3 regions of the Anoxybacillus sp. MB8 genome follow, and region 1 is predicted to be linked to each of the others. Evidence: riboswitches for the same ligand, from Rfam matches in the RefSeq annotation. Region 1 holds a riboswitch; each other region holds the start of a gene.

Region 1 (5,382 bases):
ATGAACAAACGTCGCATTCTTCAATCGTTACTGCAGTACTACGAACGTAATACGTCGATTTTAACCGCTCTTTCCATGCTGTGAGATGTAAGTCTAGCAAATCTTTTGCTTTAATCGTGTTATACACATATAGATTAAAACTTAACGACTGATCGACATGTTTTTGTCTTGCAGCATTTTGACGAATGCTCATCTTTTGATCCACTTCATAGGCGTTATCGTAAAACCAAAACGTTTTTGTGTTTAAATCAGGGACGGTCACAGGAATTTTATAATTTTTCTTTTCTTCAAAATATAAACGGTTAAAGACAGGGTCGCACGATGCCGTTCCGTTTGCTAAAACGGATGTGGAAGCGTTTGGCGCAGGCGCCATTAAATAGCCATTTCTCATCCCATATGCCATCACTTGTTGTTTTAAATGATCCCAATCTAACTCATCATGGGAATGATACCCACGAAGTTCAAAGTATTTTCCTGTGTGCCAATCGGAGCCTTCAAACGCTGGATATGCTCCTTTTTCTTTGGCAAGCTCCATGCTTGCTTGAATCGTTAAATAAGCAATTTTCTCGAATAACTGATCAGCAAGCTGTACGCTTTCTTCGCTGTTCCATTTGATTCCTTTTAACGCTAATAAATGATGCCAAGAAAATGCCCCTAACCCGATGGCGCGATATTTTTTATTGGTGAGGACAGCTTGCAACACTTCAATTCGCTTTTCGTTTAAGTCAATGACGTTATCGAGCATGCGCACTTGAATCGGGATTAATCGTTCTAACACATCATCTTGTACGGCACGCGCTAAATGAATGCTCGATAAGTTGCAAACGACAAAATCGCCAGGCTTTTTATGAACGATAATCTCCCCATCTTCTGTATACTCTTTTGTGACGATGGTTGGGCTCATGTTTTGCATAATTTCTGTACATAAATTGCTAGAATAAATCATGCCTGCGTGTTTGTTCGGATTCATCCGATTTGCTTCATCGCGATAAAACATATAAGGCGTTCCTGTTTCTAACTGTGACTTTAATATCCGTTTCATGATTTCAATCGCAGGAACGCGCTCTTTACTTAACTCTGGATGATTGATACATTCCTCATACTTTTCACGGAACGAGCCATTTCCTCGTTCTTCATCATAAAAGTCTTCTAGCCCTAATGGATTGCCGTGTTTATCTTTCCAGCCCATCACTTTTTTCACTTCATGTGGGTCAAATAAATACCAATCGCCGCGCTTTTCGACTTGTTCCATAAATAAATCAGGGATGCATACGCCATAAAATAAATCATGGCATTTTTGCCGTTCATCGCCGTTGTTTAGCTTCGCGTCTAAAAACGAGAAAATGTCTTTATGCCAAACGTCTAAATATACGGCAATGCTTCCTTGGCGCGTACCGAGCTGGTCAACCGATACGGCGGTATTGTTTAATTGGCGCATCCATGGAATGACACCAGAGGAGATGCCTTTAAACCCTTTAATATCGGAATTTCGTGCGCGAATTTTTCCTAAATATACGCCAATTCCTCCACCGCCTTTTGATAAACGGGCGATGTCGGTATTCGACTCATAAATGCCAATTAAACTATCGTCTACCGTATCAATAAAACAACTCGATAATTGACCATACGACTTTCCAGCGTTTGCGTAAGTTGGCGTAGCAACGGTCATGTATTGGTTAGATAATGCCCAATATGCTTCTTTCGCTAGTGCCATTCGTTTTGTCGGATGTTCATATGCCATTAATGTTAAAGCAATCGTTAAAAAGCGCTCTTGCGGCAGTTCGTAAATTTCGCCGCCATACCCCTTCGCTAAATAGCGATCAACGAGCGTTTTTAACCCGATGTATGTAAATAGCTCGTCCTTTTTTGCGTCAATCCATGTGCTCGCTTCTTGCAGTTCTTCTTTCGTATATCGTTCCAATAAAAACGAGTCGTAAATGCCGAGATCGACGAGCATTATTTGCAATTCATAAAAGTAGCGATATGTGTCGGATACATCATAGCCGCGATTGTTAGCTGCCTCGTCGTATAGCTGTTGCAAATAGAGACGAGCGGCAACAAACGTCCAATCCGGCTGTTCTACGGTGATTTCATCAAGCGCATTTAAAATAAGTTTATTCATCATGTCGTTGTACCGCTGCGTATGAGCAAGCGCCCGTACAGTCCGTTCAATGTATCGCTCACTCGCTAAGTGTGGAAAGTCTTTGAAAATAGGAAACAATAATGTGCGGATCGTTTCTTCATTTACTTCTGTTTGTTGTTTTATGTACACCATATAACATCCCTTCCCCTAAAAAATAAAAACATCCGCTCTCATTGAGCGGATGAAACGATGGAAAAAGGCATGCTTTCACCATCGTTTCATCTTCTCAATCCCCGAAGAATATGAAACGATACAAGGAAGGCAGGTCTCCTGACTCGCGCTTCTTCCTACTTTGGATTCCTTCCCATATATGCGCCTGAAAAGCTGACATATACAGTGGTGTTGTTTCCATTTCGTCTGCGCACACAGTTGCGGGGACAGTTCTGGATTCGCACCAGATTCCCTATTAAGTCCGCTCGGACACCTTCACTTGTTGGTTTCAATATATAGTTATTATTTTGTGCAATCATCACAATATATTGTACGAAAAAGGTTTACGTTTAAAACTATAGCGAAAAATCTCAACATTTGCAATCATTATTTTTCATCATTTGCTACATAGCGCCGGTCTTTCATAAACAGCCGCCAAAAATAAATGAATCCTGGAAATAAAATAGCAAAGCCGACGATATACGTCACAAAAAGGGCACGAAACGTATTCGGATGCGTAAATCCGGATTCGATTGTTACATTCGGGTAAATCATATATGGTAAATGAGCTTTTCCGTATGCGTAACTTGCACAAAAATATTGTAAGACGATGGCTACAACCGCAAGACGCGGCATTCCGCGTCCGTTTTTTCTTTTCCATGAAGGAAGAAAAAGCGCCCCGCCAGCTAAGAGAAATAATACGACAGAAGCGACAAGCCACGGCCAACGTGCAATCATTCCGTCATATAGCCAGCGCGCTTCATTTCGCATCGTGACCATAATGAGAATAGAGGAGAGAAGAGCAAACGGCCCGATGATGAGTGCATCGCGGCGATAAATCGTATATGCTTCTATTTCATTTGCTTCGTTTGAGTAGTCTGCTAATAAAAGCGACGAAAGAAAGAGTGTACTTGTAATCGCAAAGGCGATAAATGCATATTCATGTGGGCTTGTAAATAAGCGATCAAGCCGTAGGCGACTGACTCCATTCATTGTTTCGACAAAAGAACCATGCGTAATTGGCAAGACGCTAATTAAAAAGGCTGGAATAAGTAAGCCGCTTATACCAGAAATGTAAACAAGCACTTTTTCATATTTAGGAGCAACGTGTGAAAAAACGAGGAACGCACTACGTACAGTAAGCAAAAGTAAAATGATGCTTCCGGGTATAAGTAAAATGGTTCCTAGCATAAATGTCGCTCCGGGAAAAAAGCTGACGAGCGCCACGACGATCGCAACGATAAAGACGTTTGTCACTTCCCATGTCGGTGATAAATATCGGTTTGCGATTTTCGTTGCTTTCGTTTGCGGGCGGTTCATATATACCATCGACCAAAACCCTGCTCCAAAGTCCATCGTCGCCATGACGGCGTAAATAAAAATAAATCCCCATAAAATTGAAATAGCAATTAATTCATCTGTCATCATCTTGCTCCTTTCTACATGTGCGTAGATAAGTGTTGTTCAATCGGATGGCGGCGGAAATAAGAACGCAAGACGAGAACGACTGCGACGAGTAAAAATACGTAAATGGACGTAAATAAAAGAAAGAGTGTTCCTAAATTTGTTGACTGTGTTACAGCTTCTGCCGTTGTCATCATGCGATAAATGACCCAAGGCTGTCTCCCTGTACAAGCAAAAATCCAGCCAAATTCAATACCGAGAAGAGCGAGCGGCCCAGCAGTAACAACTGTCCACATAAACCAGTTCGGAAATATGTGTTGTTTTCTTATGCGATGCCAAACGAATCCGACAATGGAAAGAAGGAGAAGAAACATGCCGATTCCGACCATTGCATTAAAAAGGGTATGGACAAACAATGGTGGCCACCATTCTTCTGGAAAGTCATTCAATCCGACAACGACGGTATCGAAACGATTGCCCGCTAAAAAGCTAAGTAACCACGGAATTTCAATTCCCCATTTGACCGTTTGTGTTTCACGGTCCGTAAAACCGCCGATGACGAGCGGGGCGTGCGACTGTGTTTCAAACAATCCTTCAGCAGCAGCTAATTTTTCAGGTTGATATTCATGAAGAAGTTGGGCTGATTCATGTCCGTTTATTGCTGTTAGTAAAGAAAATACGCCGCCAACTGTTAAACCGAGCATGAGCGCTTTTTTATGAAAAAGTTGGATGCGTTCATGGCGTCTATTTTTCAACATGTGATATGCCGCGATTGAAGCGATCGTAAACGCACCTGTCATATACGCTGATAAAACGACGTGTGTTGCTGTGACGGCAAAGCTTGGATTAAAAAACGCCTCCCACGGATTGACGTCAACAATTTGCCCGTTTTCGATACGAAAGCCAGTCGGTGTACCTTCAAAGGCGTGAACGTTCGTGATTAAAATGGCAGAAGCGGCTGCTCCGATGGCAACAAGCGTCAAGCTTACGATGCGCATTGCTGGAGAGATACGGTCTGCTGCGTATACGTAAATAGATAAAAATAACGCTTCGACGAAAAACGCATAAATTTCAATTTGAAACGGAAGCGCCATCACTTTGCCGACCACTTCCATAAAGCCTGGCCATAAAAGTGAAAGTTGTACTCCTGCGATAGTACCAGACGGAATCGCTACGCCAAGCAAAATGGCGAGCGCTTTTGTCCAACGATTAGCCATGAGAGCGTAGTCATTGTCTTTCGTTTTTTGATATAGTAGCTCGGCCAATAAAATCATGAGCGGAATACCGACTCCAAGCGTCGCAAAAATAATATGAAACGCCATGGTTGTACCAAATAACGTTCTTGCTGTTAATACGTGATCCATACCGAAATGTTCATCCCTTTCCATACATTGTCGTTTCCTAGTTTGATTTGAAAAGGGAAAAAATATGCAAAAAAATAAGCGACCGTAACGATCGCTTATTGTAACGCTTTTTTTAATGCGGATATATTGTCATTCATGATCGCAAAGTAATCTTTATTGTTTGCGATATCATCGTTTGTGCGCGCTTCTAAGTTGTGAAGAATGAGTACATCCGCCCCAATTTCATTTTTTACGACTTCAGCAATTTTTGATGTAACATTTTGTTCAAAAAAGATATATTGTATGTTGTGCTCTTTTGCTTTTTTAATGATGGAAGTAAGC
Region 2 (5,382 bases), on a different contig from region 1:
ACCGTGTTGTCGCAAAAATTGAATCATCTCTTCCTTTGCATCATCACAACGATAATCAAGCGGAACATGCCGATTGACAAACGTCGTTGCCCAGCGCGTTCCACCGCCAACGAGCGCAGAGGAAAGCACTTTAAACGGTTTCGCTGTTTCAATGACGATCATCGTTTCATTTTGCTTGACATGCCATAGCACATCATTCATAGGCTGCTCTAAAAACGGAACGAACGTCACAAGCGGTTTTGGCAACACCGGATGCTCATATCGTTTCATGTTTGTTTCAAATACGGATGCAATCATCGATTCATTTAACAACTCTTTCGGTGTACCGCATGCAACGGCTTCTCCATCTCGCAAAAAAAGAAGCCGATCGCAATAAAGCGATGCAATGTTTATATCATGAAAAATAGCAATGATCGTCAGCTGCGATTGCTTTAACAAATTAAGCAATTTAAATTGTTGTGCCACATCCATATGGTTCGTCGGTTCATCTAGGAGCAATACGCGCGGTTGTTGCGCCAGCGCTCGAGCAAGTGCAGCGCGCTGACGTTCTCCACCGCTTAATTGCTCTAATAAAGCGTGTTGTTTATGCGCCAATGTCACCGCATGGAGTGAATCACTAACGACTTGCTCATCTTCCTTTGTCCATTTCGGAAAAAGAGTTGATTGATAAGGATAGCGACCGAGCTCAACCATTTCTTTCACTGTATATCCAAACGAAACATCTGTATGTTGCGGCAGCGCAGCAATCAGTTTTGCATATTGTTTCGGCTTATATGTTTCAATATGTTGACCACAAACAAAAATATCCCCTTGCTGTAATGCAAGTTCGCGACTTAACAATTTCATTAGCGTCGTTTTTCCTGATCCGTTCGGACCTAAAATACCGAAAAACTCTCCTTCATATACTGTAAATGAAACATGTCGTAATACTTGTTTTTCACCATATCGATACGAAACGTCCTTCACATCAATCATGTTGATCCCGTCTTCCGTCTTAAACTTTTAAACAACAATATCGCAAATAAAGGGGCACCGATGAGAGAAGTAATGACCCCGATCGGCAATTCTCGCGGTGAAACGATCGTTCGCGCGACGACATCCGCTAATACTAAAAACGTTCCGCCGTATAAAAAGGAGAGCGGCAACAATTTTCGATGATTCGCCCCGCAAATGAGACGAGTCATATGCGGAATAACGAGCCCGACAAATCCGATCGTTCCCGATACAGCTACCGCTGCTCCTGTAAGCAAGGAAGCGCTAAGTAAAATCGCTAGCTTTTTTTGTAATAAATGTACGCCAATATTGGCAGCGACCCGCTCACCGAATGAAAAGGCGTTTAACTCGCGAATATGTGCAAATAAACCGAGAGAACCGACGATAAAAAACGGAACAAATAAAGACACGTACGACCAGCCGCGCATCGCGACGCTCCCCATGAGCCAGCTAATGACTTGACGCAACTCTTCGCCGCTAAAAGCAACCATAAGCGAAATGAGCGAGCCGAAAAACGCATTCATGATAATGCCGATTAAAACAATCGTCTCCATCGCCATATTTCGTTCCGCAAGCCGCGCAAATAATAAAACAAACAATAATGTCACGAGCGCAAATATAATGCTGACGATCGGGAGCGTAAAACGCCCGAGAATCGAAAACTGAAGATGAAAGAAAAAGACGAGCACTGCGCCAACGGCTGCCCCAGACGATACCCCGATGGTATACGGATCGGCAAGAACGTTTTTCAAAAGCCCTTGAAACGCTACCCCTGCAAGTGCTAAAGATGCCCCGATCAGAAAGGCGAGTATGACTCTCGGTAAACGAATCGCAACAATAATTTGCGAAACGGTGGCAGGAACATTTGTCGGCGTATGAAACAACTGATGTAATAGCGTCTCCCATATAGAAGAAAAGGGAATCGATTGTGATCCAATCGATACCCCTAATAACAAGGCAATCGTTGCAATAAGCGATGCGCTCATGTAATTATTTAAAAATGTCTGGATAAACGACTTTGGCAATTTCTTCGACCCCTTCAGCTAAACGTGGTCCTGGACGAGAAACTAAATCAGAATTCACATCGTATACTCGTTTATTTTTAATTGCAGGGACATCTTTCCAAGCTGGGCGAGCGAGCACTTGCTCGACAGCGTTCGGTGTGTAATAACCGTATGTCGTAATAATGACATCTGGATTTAGCGCCACTGCATCTTCTTCTGTAAACATCGGCCATCCTTCTTGATCGCCTGCTGCATTTTTCGCATGAATGATCGTTAACATTTCATCCATAAATGTTCCTTTTCCAGCGGTATAAATTTCAGGTGCAGGAGAAACTTCCACCCAAACGGTTGCTTCTTCTTTTACTTCTTTTGCTTTTTCCGCAATGGCATCAATTTTTTGCTTCATTTGTTGCACAACATCGGCTGCCTCTTTCTCTTTCCCTGTCGCCTTCCCGATCAGTTCAATCGATGCATATACATCGTTGAACGATGTGGCGTTTGGCACTACAATCACTGTAATGCCCGCATCTTTTAATTGCTTTAATCCTTCCTCAGAATTGTGAGCGCTTGATGCATGCGCAAGCACAACGTCTGGTTGAAGTGAAATAATTTTTTCAACATTAAACTCCATGCCACCAACTTTTTCTTTGTTTTTCACATCTTCTGGATAGTTATCAAAATCGCTTACACCGACAATTTTGTCACCAAGCCCTAACGCGTATGCAATTTCTGTATTGCTCGGAATGAGCGAAACGATTTTTGTCGGTTCTTTTTCAATCGTGACATCGCCAACCGCATCTTTTACCGTAACCGGAAATGCAGCCTCCTCTGTTTTCGCCTCTTGCTTCGTTTCTTTCGCTGGCTCCGCGTTATTGCTGCACGCTACTAATCCGAGCGTCAATACGAGCGCAAGAAGCCACACATATTGTTTCCATTTCTTCATCGTTTTTCCCCCTTTTATGTATGTCAAATAAAAAAGCTCATCCCAAATGGAATGAGCTAGAAACAACAAAAGACAATAACTTCCCCTTGTCGTTTCGCCGTCTCACTCCCCGAAGACGCGAATGACGGTGCAAAAAGGCAGGTCTACTGACTTATGCGTCATCCTACTTTGAAGCCTTCCCGTACGAATGGTACAGTGGCGGTTTTCATTTCGTCAGCATTTACAGTTGCGGGGACAGTTCTGGACTTGCACCAGATTCCCTATTAAGTCTACTAGGTTGCCCGTTCGACACCTTTTTGCAACGAACGTATGTAATTGTCGAACAATTTCTACGTTTCTATCATAGCGAAAAACGTCACTGATGACAACAAAAATTTTCTACTTCAATGGCAATGTAAACGTAAACGTCGTTCCTTCTCCTAGTTTGCTATGGACAGCAATCGTTCCTTTATGCGCTTCAACGATGTTTTTCGCAATCGCAAGACCTAAACCTGTACCTGAGCGACCGCGCGTGCGTGCTTTATCCGCTTTATAAAAACGCTCAAACACAAACGGCAAATCTTCTTCTGCGATGCCTGAGCCAGAATCTTGCACAGAGATGCGCACGACTTCTTCCCCCGCATCGACAATGACACGTACTTCGCCACCATCATCCGTATGCCGAAGCGCATTGTCAATTAAATTCGTCAACACTTGTTCAATGCGGTCAGGATCGAATGAAACGATGAGCTCATCGTTCATTTCAACAAGCAAATGAACTCCTTTTTCTTTCGCTAACGCTTGAAACTTATGAATGATGCGCTCGATATACGGTCTAAGCGGCACTTGTTCTTCATGAAGCGTTAAATGCCCTGCTTCCATGCGCGCTAAATCAAGCAAATCGTTCACAAGGCGACCCATGCGCAACGATTCGTCGTAAATCACCTTTGCCAATTCTTTTTTCTCTTCATCTGTCGCCGCAATATCATCGACGATCGCTTCACTATACCCTTGCAACATCGCAATCGGTGTGCGCAACTCATGCGAGACGTTTGCGATAAAATCTTTGCGCAACTTATCAAGCCGTCGTTCCTCCGTCATATCCCGAAGCACCGCAACGGCTCCCCGAATGACCTTGCCGTTGTATAACGGCGTCATAACAATGACCCAATTGCGACCTTGTAAAGCCATTTCTATCGCTTGTTCTTTTTCCTCCGCGACCGCTTTCTTAAACAATTCATTCACTTTAGGAGGAAGTGGCAATAAATTATCGCTTTGTCCTTGCTCGTAGTACCACGCTTGTAAAAATCGGTCAGCTGGTGGATTTGTAATGAGCACTTCGCCGTTTCGATTGAATGTAATGACACCATCAGCCATGCTACTTAAAATGCTTGCTAATTGCTCCTTTTCTTGATTTAACGCATTAATATGAAACTGCAACTGCCGTCCCATTTGATTAAAAGCCATCGCCAGTTCCCCAATTTCATCATGCGTGACGATCGGCACTTTTGAATCAAATTTTCCACGCGCAATTTCAAATGCTACTTGTCTCATTTTTCGAAGCGGAGCTGTAATGCGTGTAGATAAGAAAAAGGCAAACACGGTCGTTAACACAATGGCGATAAACGCGGCAAGAAAAATAAATTTTGTCGTCTGTCTTGTCGTTTCTTCGACCGCTTTTAACGACTGATATACAAATACCGCGCCATTTCCATCCGATGTATAAAGCGGAACACCGACAATAAATAGCTCGTTATATTCGTCGTTTCGCATCGTTTGATTTGGCATAAGCGTCCGTTTCACTACTTTTTTCCCATCAAATACGCGCCCTAACTGTTGATCTTGCTGAATGAATGATAGTGGCAAATCAGGAAGGTTTTTATTTGGTGAATACCAATAATGATGATCATCGATAATGATCATTAACTTCGATACATCATCCACCATCGTCCACGCAATGGAGCGCGCAAACTGCTCGTCATGTTCAGCGACAACACGAGCCACTTTTGTCGCTTGTTGGGTAAGCTGATCACTTGTTTTTTCTAAATAATATTTTTCAAAAAAACCGAGCAATAAGACGGTTAAAATAAAAAGGACGAAAGCAACAAGCAACAAAATCGTCAGCCATAGTTTGCCGACTACACTACGCCATAACGCCATCATTCATTCACGACCTCAAATTTATACCCGACACCCCAAACGGTGACGATCATTTTCGCTGCAGCTGGCGACACTTTATTTAGTTTTTCACGCAATCGCTTGACGTGTGTATCCACTGTGCGCAAGTCGCCAAAAAATTCGTAATGCCATACTTCTTTTAACAACTGTTCACGGTCAAACACTTTATCTGGCGATTTCGCTAAAAAGTGAAGCAACTCATATTCTTTCGGAGTTAAACTGACTTCATGTCCATCCGCTGTCACACGATGAGCATCATGATCAATTGTTAAATGCGGGAACACA
Region 3 (5,382 bases), on a different contig from region 1:
GACGTATGTCGCCAAATCAGCCATCATCGCTGCTAAAAAGACGGATATACGCACGGATATTCCACACTTTTTACATATAACAAACAAACCGTACGCAACGAGCGGACCAACAACAGCCATAGAAAAAGCATTCGCCCCTAGCGTCGTCAAACCTCCATGCGCCAGCAAAAGCGCTTGAAATAATAGCACTGCTGTACCGATGACCGTCATAATAAACGGTCCAAATAAAAGCGCACCAAGTCCTGTCCCAGTCGGATGCGAGCTACTTCCCGTCACCGATGGAATTTTTAATGCCGAGAGAACGAATGTAAACGCCGTCGCGAACGCAAGAAGTAGTTTCACCTCCGGCTTTTGTTTCATCAAATGTGAAACATGGCGCATGCCAACAAAGAAAAATGGCAAAAAGAGTAACCACCAAACGAGCGCCCAATGCCAAGGTAAAAATCCTTCCATAATATGCATCGCATATGCAGATGGAGAAAGGGCGAAAAGAATGTACACAGCAATACAAATCGTCATCCACCATGTTTTTTTTCTCACTTTTCTTTCCCCCTTGTCGCCTGACTATATTTCGGCATCTTAAAATTTTCATCATATGTGTACGTCACGTAATCACATAACATGTCGCCATCACGTATATGTTTTCGGACAATGTCCCGTGCAACGTGCTCATCGATCGTACGATACCAAACACCTTCTGGATACACGATAACAACACACGCATCTTCACAGCGACCGTTGCACCTCGTTCGCGTCGTATGCACGTCGGCATGTAGTTGAAGTTGATCAATTTCATCACGAATGGCTTGCGTCACCTCCTCTCCTCCCTTTCGCATGCAGCTCCCTCCGTTGCAAATGAGCACATGATGCTTCGTTCCTTGCAAATTCCACGTCGCCATATATCTTCGCTCCTTTTATCAAAAATAAAAAAAGCACCCCTAGGCAGAGGTGCAGAAAAAACGAAAGATTCAAAAAATAGAGCATACGCCATCTAAGCATACATCATCGCTATAACGTCCATCGTTCCCGCACGTCTACCTATATTCCCGTAGGCAGCCGACGTATCGCAAGCAGGCAGGTCTCCTGGCTTAGGTTCATCATTTCGCTGCGCCTTCCCAAAAAATCAGTGGCACGTTGCAACGAAACTCCCCATCACAGTGGCGGGTACCGCGACGGCTTTGCACCGTTCTTCCCTTTTCAGCATACGTTTGTATGCACCGTACTTGCTCATCGTATATGCGTTTTCAAAGAACATGATGTTAATCATATGATACACCATTTTTTTCTTCTTGCCTATCCTGTTTACGAAAAAAGCACCTTCTTATTCAGAAGGCGCTTTGTAGTAATCGCACGAAAATCGTTTCACGAGCGTATGTGGAATGATAATTCGTTTAATCGGCTCATTCGGATTTTCGATTTGTTGTATTAAATTTCTTGCCGCTTCAAAGCCAAGTTGGAAAATGTTAATGTCTACCGACGTTAACGGCGGACGGGAAATTTCCGATAAAAGGACGTTGTTAAAGCTGACGATCGATAAATCCGTTGGCACGCTTAAGCCCATTTCTGCAAGCGTATTTAAGACACCGAGCGCCATTAAATCGTCGGCGACAACGAGCGCAGTTGGCGGCTCAGCGAGTGAAAGCAGCTCTTTCATCGCCTCTTGTCCGCCTTCTTTTAAAAACTCTTCATGTACAATGTAATCTTTTCGATACGTCAGCCCTGCCGATTTTAACGCTTTTTCATATCCGCGCAAACGATCCATCGTCACAATGAGATTGACGTTTCCGCCGACAAAAGCGATGCGCTCATGACCGAGTTCAATTAAATATTCTGTCGCCTCGCGCGCCGCGCGCACGTTATCGTTATCGACATGTGTAATTTCCTCCGCTTTTTTATGCGGTTTCCCGATGACGACAAACGGCACGTCTTCTTTTTGCAAATACGCCATAATTTTATCGTTCGCACGCGAATACAGCAAAATGACTCCATCGACGCGCTTTCCTTGTACCATATGCACGACGCCATCGTAAATTTCCGCTTCCGTTTCCCCCGTCGATAACTGCAGCGCATATTGACGATCGTGCACCGCTTTACTGATGCCGCGAATGACTTCTGGGAAAAACGGGTTTTGAAACGCCTTATCCGCTGAGCTTGGCATAATTAAGCCGATGACTTGCGTCGACTTATTTGCTAAGCTGCGCGCGATAAAATTCGGATGATAGCCAAGCTCTTTCATCGCCTCGCGCACTTTTTTCTTCGTTTTCTCGCTAATGCGCGGGCTATCTGCGATGACACGTGAAACAGTCGATGGTGCGACATTCGCTCGCTTCGCTACATCTTTAATTGTTACTGTCATAAAAAATCCCCCATCTCTTACAAAACAATTGCCGCTTCCTCTACCGCTCGTTGTTCACCGTTTACAACAACCGTTGACGGTATCGTGTTTATGCATCGCAACGACCGCAGGACTGACAGAGACGTACTTTTGGTCGAACGGATCGATCGTCACTCGAACGATATCATCACGATAAAAATGTATTTTACCCGATGCCCGCTCGCACGTAAATGCAAATATTTGCTTTTTTCCTTCAATTTTTTGCACATGTCCAATCGGTTGCCATCTTTCCGATTCATCTGTCTGATCGACCGGCCGAATCGCAAAACTTGTATCTTCTAGCATGCTCTCTCCCCCATCATCATTATGCTTTTCGTTTGCGCGCGAAGTATAAAAACAGACCAAATGCCGTATATACCGCAAGAAGCGCCGCAATAAACGGAATGTTTAATCCCGTTTTTGGCGCAAGCACGTAAATTTCCGCCGTTTCGCGATCTAAAATGATGTCGTACTTGCCGTCTTTGCTGCGCACTAAATCTCCCGCCAGCAACCCGCGCAATTCTTTTCCTTGTTCTAGCTCATCGTCGAGCGTCACTTTTTGCGTTTTTGATGTATTGTTAATCGCAATTACCGTCGTTTCCTTTTCATACGTCCGTTTAAACAGAGCCATGCCGTCTTTTTCATAAAGCAATTCAAAATCACCGCGACGAAGCGACGGAAGTTTTTCACGCAATTCCCCGAGCTTTGTCACATAGTCAACGAGCTCTTTATCGGTACGGAAATTCATTAAACGACGGTTATCTGGATCTTCCCCGCCATCAAGCGCAATTTCTGTTCCATAGTACATGATTGGCATGCCCGGCGCTGCAAACAAATACGTCAATCCGAGCTTTAAACGCGTCACCGGATTGATGCGATTTTGCAACGCTAAACGCGTAAACCGAACGGTATCGTGATTATCTAAAAACGTTCCGAGCAAATACGGTCGATCATAAAACGCCGCATTTCGCTTCCATACGTTGTAAAGCGGCTCGATCGATTGATCGACGTTTGAAAAAATGGTTGACGCCTCTTTGTAAAACGGAAAGTCAATTAACGCATCGATGCCATGCTTCCCATATTCCGCGACATAGCGCGGATCGTCATGCCATACTTCTCCAAGAAGGAAAAAGTCTTGTTTCACCGACTTCACTTCTTTTGAAAACTCGTCCCAAAACGATTTTGGCACATGTTTCACCGTATCTAAACGATATCCGTCAACGTCTGTTTCTTTTATCCACCATTTCGCGACATCGAATAAATACGCTTTCACTTCCGGATTTTCTTGCGCTAAATCCGGGAGGCCAAACAACCAACCGTTTTCTACTTCTTGTTGGTTCGCCCAATTAAAAATGTCTTTTTTCTCATGAAACCAATCTTTTTTCGCTGGATCATTTAGCCACGGATGATTGTAGCCCGTATGATTGACAACGAAATCTAAAATAACTTTCATATCGCGTTTATGCGCTTCTTTCACAAGCCGTTTGAAGTCATCAACCGTTCCAAAATGCTCTTCTACTTTATAAAAGTCTTCAATCCAATAGCCGTGATACCCGCCCTTTTCATTCGCAAAAATCGGCGTCAGCCAAATGGCTGTAAAGCCCATTTCCTTTATGTAGTCGAGCTTGTCAATAATCCCTTGCAAATCACCGCCATGGTATGCTTTCGGATCATGCACATTGACATCGTAATCGTTTTTCGGATTCCCGTTATTAAAACGGTCGACCATAATAAAATAAATGCGCTCATCTTGCCACGCTCGCTCCGTTTTCGCACTCGCTGGCGTCGTCACGGACAACAACAAAACAAAAATAAGTAGCGCACGAAATACACGTTTCATTTCATTTCACTCCCCATTCATTCCAAAGCTTCTTATGTTAATATATCTCTAAATAGTAAGAAAGGAAAGAACCAAAACGATTCTTTCCTTTCGTTTCTCATCCTTTTGTTCCACCTGCCGTTAAACCAGAGACGAAATACTTTTGGAATGAAAGGAAGAGAATAGCGATCGGCACAGCAATTAATACCGAACCTGCCGCAAACGTTGTAAATTCGCTACCGAACTGCTTCGCCACTAAATCGTACAATCCGACCGCTAGCGTATATTTTTCTTTGCTGCGCAGCAAAACGCTCGCTAAAATGAAGTCACCAAACGGTGCAATAAACGTAAAGAGCGCCACGACCGCAATAATTGGCTTCGCAAGCGGTAAAACGATTTGGAAGAAAATGCGCAAGTGCCCTGCTCCGTCAATTTTCGCCGATTCATCAAGCTCTTTCGGAATCGTATCTAAATATCCTTTCATGAGCCACGTATTCATCGGAATGGCACCGCCGACGTATACGAGAATTAACCCTAAATGCGTATCAACTAATCCCGTTAAAAGCGCTAAAATGAAAATCGCAATGAGCGCCGCAAAGTTTGGAATCATCTGCAAAATTAAAAACGTCATGAGCCCGTTTTGACGCCCGATAAAACGATAACGCGAAAATGAATACGCCGTTAAACTAACTAAAATGACCGAAAAAATCATCGTCAACGTTGAAATTTTTAACGAGTTCCAATACCAAGTCAAATAGTCGCTTTGCGACGTATCAAACAATTTTTTGTAATGGGCAAGCGTGGCGTTGTCTGGAATCATTTTCGAACCGGACAAACTTTGCCCCGGGTTAAACGACGAGCCAACGACCCAAAGAAGCGGATAGACGATAATGATCGTCATCACCAAAATGACTGCATACGACAACGTAAGCCGAATGAGTTTTTGTCTTTTCATATCCATATTACATCATATCCTCTTCTTTAAATGATTTTGTTCTTCTAAACTGCCATAATGCAACAGATACGACAACGAGCGAAAGCAATAACGTAATCGCCGCTGCTTTCGAATATTGCGCAGATGTCATCGTTAAACGATAAATCCATGAAATTAAAATGTCTGTCGCACCGGCATTTTGCCCGGATACCGCAGGGCCGCCACCATTAAATAAGTAAATGATGTTAAAGTTGT

Evidence for each region. Region 1 has a riboswitch for cobalamin ahead of EKC99_RS11920 (ribonucleoside-diphosphate reductase subunit alpha). Riboswitches for the same ligand answer to the same signal wherever they lie in the genome.
Region 2: another riboswitch for cobalamin. It lies ahead of EKC99_RS00150 (ABC transporter substrate-binding protein); the one in region 1 lies ahead of EKC99_RS11920 (ribonucleoside-diphosphate reductase subunit alpha).
Region 3: another riboswitch for cobalamin. It lies ahead of EKC99_RS03460 ((2Fe-2S) ferredoxin domain-containing protein); the one in region 1 lies ahead of EKC99_RS11920 (ribonucleoside-diphosphate reductase subunit alpha).

The regions. Positions count from the first base shown of each region.
Region 1 covers NZ_RXXX01000037.1:6,914-12,295, forward strand. The annotation lists gene EKC99_RS11920 (ribonucleoside-diphosphate reductase subunit alpha) at 1-2,275, opposite strand, end outside; cobalamin riboswitch at 2,387-2,586, opposite strand; gene EKC99_RS11925 (cytochrome d ubiquinol oxidase subunit II) at 2,681-3,718, opposite strand; gene EKC99_RS11930 (cytochrome ubiquinol oxidase subunit I) at 3,733-5,085, opposite strand; gene EKC99_RS11935 (metal ABC transporter substrate-binding protein) at 5,157-5,382, opposite strand, start outside.
Region 2 covers NZ_RXXX01000001.1:19,458-24,839, forward strand. The annotation lists gene EKC99_RS00140 (adenosylcobinamide amidohydrolase) at 1-975, opposite strand, end outside; gene EKC99_RS00145 (FecCD family ABC transporter permease) at 972-2,018, opposite strand; gene EKC99_RS00150 (ABC transporter substrate-binding protein) at 1,984-2,940, opposite strand; cobalamin riboswitch at 3,060-3,251, opposite strand; gene EKC99_RS00155 (ATP-binding protein) at 3,319-5,082, opposite strand; gene EKC99_RS00160 (response regulator transcription factor) at 5,079-5,382, opposite strand, start outside.
Region 3 covers NZ_RXXX01000005.1:74,756-80,137, forward strand. The annotation lists gene EKC99_RS03455 (energy-coupling factor ABC transporter permease) at 1-519, opposite strand, end outside; gene EKC99_RS03460 ((2Fe-2S) ferredoxin domain-containing protein) at 537-899, opposite strand; cobalamin riboswitch at 1,057-1,238, opposite strand; gene EKC99_RS03465 (LacI family DNA-binding transcriptional regulator) at 1,322-2,356, opposite strand; gene EKC99_RS03470 (DUF4968 domain-containing protein) at 2,411-2,680, opposite strand; gene EKC99_RS03475 (alpha-amylase family glycosyl hydrolase) at 2,700-4,214, opposite strand; gene EKC99_RS03480 (sugar ABC transporter permease) at 4,312-5,154, opposite strand; gene EKC99_RS03485 (carbohydrate ABC transporter permease) at 5,156-5,382, opposite strand, start outside.